Linked DNA regions of Formosa agariphila KMM 3901. The protein of the gene in region 1 interacts with the protein of each later gene in a pairwise test. Links are inferred from orthologs where the notes say so. Each region holds a gene or a part of one and is shown in the gene's direction. Other genes may lie near its edges.

Region 1 (3,315 bases):
TGCATCTGTAATTGTTACAATGGGAGCAGGTGATATTGGAGTAGAAGTTGAACATATAAAAACCGCATTACAAGATGAGTAAAATACATTGGGGTTATGTAAAACTTATAGTTTTATCAGGGATTGTTTTATTTTTGTTTGCCTTTGCATCTGCAAGAAATTCTCAGCGTAAAATATCTGAGCCAATAATTCATTTTATGGGCGATAATAATTTATATATTACGCAAGAAAATGTTAGTAACTTGTTAATACAAAAAGAGAAAGAGGTTTCAGAAATGACCAAAGAAACTTTAGATTTGAATACGCTAGAATTTGCCCTGAATTCGAACCCATTAATTAAATCAGCACAAGTTTATGTAGATGTAAACGGCTCGTTAACAGCCGATATCGAACAAAAGTTGCCGATAGCACGTATTCAAGATACAACCTCGTATTATCTAGATGATAGAGGTGGCTATATGCCCTTGTCGACTAATCATACGGCAAGAGTACCTTTTGTTGTGGGACATATTGAAAAAAATAATTTGAGTAATGTTTTTATAATCGCTCAGAAAGTTTATAATGATACGTTTCTAAAGAAACATGTGGTGGAAATTCATCAAGATGAAACTCAAAAAATTTCATTGAAGTTAAGACAACACCGCTTTAATGTGTATTTAGGAGATTTAACTCAATTAGATAAAAAGATTAATAATCTAAAAGTATTTTATAAGAAAGCTCTAGAAGAGAATTCGCTTAAAGATTATGATAAAATTAATTTGCAATTCGATAACCAAGTGGTGTGCACCAAAAACTAAACTATGGAACATAATATAGCAGTTGGATTAGATATTGGAACCACAAAAATTGTGGCCATGATTGGTCGTAAAAACGATTACGGAAAATTAGAGATTTTAGGAATAGGACGCTCCAAAAGTTTGGGTGTGCATCGTGGTGTTGTTAGTAACATAACGCAAACCATTCAATCTATTCAACAAGCCGTGCAAGAGGCAGAAGCTTCTGCAGGACATAAAATTGAAGGTGTAACTGTTGGAATTGCAGGGCAACATATTCGTAGTTTACAACATAGTGATTATATAACGCGACCAAATTCGGAAACCGTTATAGATGAATCTGATATTGATCAATTAATCAATCAGGTTCATAAATTAGTAATGCTTCCTGGAGAAGAAATTATTCATGTGTTACCTCAAGAATATAAAATTGATGGTCAGCCGGAAATAAAAGAACCAATTGGGATGCATGGCGGACGTTTAGAAGCTAATTTTCACGTTGTAGTTGGTCAAGTATCATCAATTAGAAATATTGGGCGTTGTATTAAAAGTTCCGATTTAGAATTAGAACGTTTAACACTAGAGCCCTTGGCTTCAGCTAATGCTGTATTAAGTCAGGAAGAAAAAGAAGCTGGTGTAGCACTTATCGATATAGGAGGTGGTACAACAGATTTAGCTGTGTTTAAAGATGGTATTATTCGTCATACCGCAGTTATTCCTTTTGGTGGAAATGTAATTACTGAAGATATAAAAGAAGGCTGTTCAATTATTGAAAAACAAGCCGAACTTTTAAAGATAAAATTTGGATCTGCTTGGCCAGGAGAAAATAAAGACAACGAGATTGTTTCTATTCCAGGATTAAGAGGTCGAGAGCCAAAAGAAATTACACTGAAGAATTTATCGAAAATTATTCATGCACGTGTGGTAGAAATCGTAGAGCAAGTATTTTTAGAAATTAAAAATTACGGTCACGAAGAACAAAAAAAGAAACTAATTGCAGGGATTGTGTTAACTGGTGGTGGTGCACAATTAAAGCATTTAAAGCAATTGGTAGAATATATTACTGGAATGGATACCAGAATAGGATATCCAAACGAGCATTTAGCAGGCGATAGTAATGAAGATATTACAAGTCCGTTATATGCAACCAGTGTAGGTTTAGTTTTAGACGGATTAAAACATCAAGAACGTAAACAACGAGAAGCTAGAATTGAAGAAATTGAAGAAGAGGAAGTACAAAGCCCAGAAACAATTACAGACGAAATTCTAGAGGAAAAGGAAGAGTTAAAAGCCGTTCCAACCGAAAAAAAGGAGCGCAGAAGTTTTTTGGACAAATTTACCGACACCATCAAGGATTTTTTGGACAAAGCGGAATAATAAAAAAGTTAAGCAATATTTTAAAACAGATATTGTTAAAAATAAAGAATTAGAAAAGTAAAGATTAAAACCCAGTAAAAAAGAATTTATGAGCAGCAACAAAGAATTCGCAAGTATCTCATTTGACTTACCAAAGAACCAATCAAATGTAATTAAAGTTATTGGTGTTGGTGGTGGTGGTAGTAATGCCATCAATCACATGTTCCAACAAGGCATTAAAGGCGTAGATTTTGTAATCTGTAATACAGATGCACAAGCGCTTCAAAACAGTGGTGTTCCAAATAAAATTCAGTTAGGATTAGACCTAACCGAAGGATTAGGAGCCGGTGCAAACCCTGAAATAGGTGAGCAATCTGCTGTAGAAAGTTACGACGACTTAAAACGTATGCTGGATACCAACACAAAAATGATATTTATTACTGCTGGTATGGGTGGTGGTACAGGTACTGGAGCTGCACCAATCATCGCAAAAATGGCCAAAGACCTAGATGTCTTAACTGTCGGTATTGTTACCATGCCTTTTCAGTTCGAAGGTAAAATGCGTAATGAACAAGCACAAAAAGGAATTGAAAAATTACGTAATGTAGTCGATTCTTTAATTGTGATAAATAATAACAAACTTCGTGAAGTTTACGGAAACCTTGGTTTTAAAGCAGGATTCTCTAAAGCAGACGAAGTGTTAGCCACAGCTGCTCGTGGTATAGCCGAAGTTATTACACATCACTACACACAAAACATCGATTTACGTGATGCTAAAACGGTTTTAAGTAATAGTGGTTCTGCAATTATGGGGTCTTCAATTTCGTCTGGTCAAAACAGAGCGAAAGATGCCATAATGAAAGCTTTAGACTCTCCTTTATTAAACGATAATAAAATTCAAGGTGCTAAAAACGTGTTGTTGCTAATCGTTTCTGGTGAACAAGAAATTACTATCGATGAGATTGGTGAAATCAACGATCATATTCAAAGCGAAGCTGGTCATGGTGCCAATATTATTATGGGGGTTGGTGAAGACGATTCGTTAGAAGAATCTATTGCTGTAACTATAATTGCAACTGGTTTTAATTTAGATCAGCAAGATGAAATTTCAAATACAGAGGCAAAAAAAGTCATTCATTCTTTGAATGAAGAACAAAACCTAGATAAAGAAGAAGCGTCTAAAATA
Region 2 (3,256 bases), 3.0 Mb from region 1 along the record:
GGAGAAAACCCTCACCAAAAAGGATTTTTCTTCGGGAATTTCGATGACATTTTTACAAAACTTCACGGTAAAGAATTAAGCTACAACAACCTTTTAGATGTTGATGCTGCTGTGAATTTAATAAATGAATTTAAAGGAGACAAACCTACGTTTGCCATTCTAAAACATAACAATGCTTGTGGTGTTGCACAACGCGATACTTTAAAACAAGCTTATACAGACGCACTTGCTGGAGACCCTGTTTCTGCATTTGGTGGTGTATTAATTTCTAACACCGAAATAGATTTAGCTACTGCAGAGGATATTCATTCTTTATTTTGTGAGGTTGTAATCGCACCATCTTTTAGTGAAGATGCTGTAGCCCTTTTAAAAGGAAAGAAAAACAGAATTCTTTTAGTACTTCATGATATTGAAATGCCTAAAACAAATGTAAGATCTTGTTTAAACGGTGTTTTAGTTCAAGATTCTAATAGAGTTACAGACCGTTTAGAAGATTTATCTAAAGCGACAAACAATAATCCTACAGATAGCGAGTTAAATGATTTAATCTTTGCTTCTAAAATCTGTAAGCATACAAAATCTAACACTATCGTTTTAGCAAAAGACGGTCAATTATGTGCTAGTGGAACAGGACAAACAAGCCGTGTAGACGCTCTTAATCAAGCGATACACAAAGCACAGTCTTTTAACTTCGACTTAAAAGGAGCTGTTATGGCGAGTGATGCATTTTTCCCTTTCCCTGATTGTGTAGAGATTGCAAAAAATGCAGGAATTACTGCTGTTATTCAACCAGGTGGATCTATAAAAGATCAATTAAGTATCGATTATTGTAATGATAATGATGTTGCTATGGTATTTACAGGTACACGTCATTTCAAGCATTAATTTCATTACTTTTACGACACTCAATTTTTTAATTAAAGCAAAAAAAGACATATAACGCATGGGATTTTTTGACTTCCTTACAGAAGAAATAGCTATTGACTTAGGAACAGCCAATACACTTATTATCCATAATGATAAAGTTGTGGTGGATAGCCCTTCAATAGTTGCTCGTGATCGTGTTAGCGGTAAAATTATAGCCGTTGGTAAAGAAGCGAGCATGATGCAAGGAAAGACACACGAAAACATAAAAACAATTCGCCCCCTTAAAGACGGTGTAATTGCAGATTTCGATGCGTCTGAACAAATGATAAGTTTGTTTATTAAAAACATTCCTGCTTTAAAGAAAAAAATGTTTACACCTGCACTTCGTATGGTTGTTTGTATTCCTTCTGGTATTACAGAAGTAGAAATGCGAGCAGTAAAAGAATCGTGCGAGCGTGTTAATGGTAAAGAAGTTTATTTAATACACGAACCTATGGCTGCGGCCATAGGTATTGGTGTAGATATTATGCAGCCTAAAGGGAACATGATTGTAGATATAGGTGGTGGTACTACCGAAATTGCAGTAATTGCTTTAGGAGGTATTGTTTGCGACAAATCGGTTAAAATTGCTGGTGATGTTTTTACAAACGATATTATATACTACATGCGTACACAACACAATTTATATGTTGGAGAACGTACTGCAGAAAAAATTAAAATTCAGATTGGTGCTGCTACCGAAGATTTAGAAACGCCTCCAGACGACATGAGTGTTCAAGGACGTGACTTGCTTACCGGTAAACCAAAACAAGTACAAATTTCTTATCGTGAAATTGCAAAAGCATTAGACAAATCTATTCTAAGAATTGAAGATGCTGTAATGGAAACCTTATCGCAAACACCTCCAGAATTAGCTGCCGATATTTATAATACAGGTATCTATTTAGCAGGTGGTGGTTCTATGCTACGTGGTTTAGACAAACGTCTTTCTCAGAAAACAGATTTACCTGTTTACATTGCAGAAGATCCATTACGTGCGGTTGTACGCGGTACAGGAATTACCCTTAAAAACTTACCAAAGTTTAAGAGTGTCTTGATAAAATAGACTTAAAAACATGCAGCAAATATTAAATTTTATTATTCGCAACAAAAACTTTTTGTTGTATTTGCTGCTGTTTTCATTGTCAGTTTTTTTCACGATTCAGACACATTCTTATCATAAAAGTAAATTTATTCATTCTGCTAATTTTTTAAGTGGTGGTATTTACACCCGTATAAATAATATAAATCAGTACTTTGATTTAAAAACGCAAAATGAAAATTTATCTGAAGAAAATGCAAGACTGAGAAACAAACTAGAAAACTATCAATTGTCTCTAGAGCAAAATTATATAGACTCTACAACTTTTAATGGCTCGTATTTATTTAGACCTGTTCGCGTTATTAAAAACAGTTATTCAGCTACCACTAACATTTTAGCTATAGACAAAGGAAGTAAGGATAGTATTCAGCAAGATTTCGGGTTAATAACACCAAAAGGAATCCTTGGTATTGTCGATCAAACAAGTAACAATTATGCCACTGTAATTTCTATTTTAAATACAAAAAGTAGAATTAGTGCACAGCTAAAAAAAACCAATCATTTTGGAACTTTAAGTTGGGATGGGCATTCTCCTAGTACAGTTCAACTTATAGATATTCCAAAAATTGCACCTATTAAAGTTGGTGATACTATAGTAACATCTGGACGTTCTGTAATTTTCCCTAAAGGAATTTTAATAGGAACTATTGAAAGTTTTAAACTAGATGCTGCCGAAAACAATTTCGAAATTAATGTGAGTCTGTTTAACGATATGACAAATATTGAACACGCCTATATTATTGAACATATAGATGCTCCAGAGATTAATAACTTACTAAATCTATCTAATGAACAGTAACGTTATCTCTCAAATATTCAAATTTATAACACTTGTTTTACTACAAGTTATTATTCTAAATCATATTAATTTTTTAGGATTCATTAATCCGTATATCTATATAATTTTTATTGTTCTGTATCCTATAAAGAATGACCGTATTGTTTTTTTATTACTAAGTTTTTTGCTTGGTATTAGCGTAGATATCTTTTCAGATTCAGGAGGAATTCATGCCGCTGCATGCGTTACCATTGCCTACTTAAGACCATTAGCTTTAAAATGGTCCTTTGGAACGGTTTACGAACACCAGACCATAAAATTTAATAATGTAGAGTTTGGCTCTAAACTCATGTATATAAGTATCCTAACGGTAATTCATCATTTAATCCTTTTTCTTTTAGAAGTTTTTAACTTTTCTGAAATACTTTTAACGCTTCAAAAGACGTTATTTTCTAGTATCTTTACCATTC

What was found.
Region 2: the proteins of ftsA (region 1) and BN863_RS02140 interact in binary tests that used the Escherichia coli proteins (3 or more experiments, as listed by UniProt). The link is inferred for Formosa agariphila KMM 3901 from one-to-one orthologs.

The regions. Positions count from the first base shown.
Region 1 is NZ_HG315671.1:3,491,935-3,495,249, reverse strand. What follows is about bases 1-2,975. They hold ftsA (cell division protein FtsA), read left to right. Parts: upstream 1-800; coding sequence 801-2,150; downstream 2,151-2,975. Other genes in these bases: ftsZ (cell division protein FtsZ), read left to right, coding at 2,239-2,975; BN863_RS14775 (cell division protein FtsQ/DivIB), read left to right, coding at 75-797; murC (UDP-N-acetylmuramate--L-alanine ligase), read left to right, coding at 1-82. Outside these bases: more of ftsZ, read left to right, coding at 2,976-3,315. UniProt on the Escherichia coli protein: Essential cell division protein that assists in the assembly of the Z ring. May serve as the principal membrane anchor for the Z ring.
Region 2 is NZ_HG315671.1:510,346-513,601, reverse strand. Bases 42-2,957 are described here. They hold BN863_RS02140 (rod shape-determining protein), read left to right. Parts: upstream 42-943; coding sequence 944-1,972; downstream 1,973-2,957. Other genes in these bases: BN863_RS02130 (hypothetical protein), read left to right, coding at 2,797-2,957; mreC (rod shape-determining protein MreC), read left to right, coding at 1,983-2,807; purH (bifunctional phosphoribosylaminoimidazolecarboxamide formyltransferase/IMP cyclohydrolase), read left to right, coding at 42-885. In the rest of the region: more of purH, read left to right, coding at 1-41; more of BN863_RS02130, read left to right, coding at 2,958-3,256. UniProt on the Escherichia coli protein: Forms membrane-associated dynamic filaments that are essential for cell shape determination. Acts by regulating cell wall synthesis and cell elongation, and thus cell shape.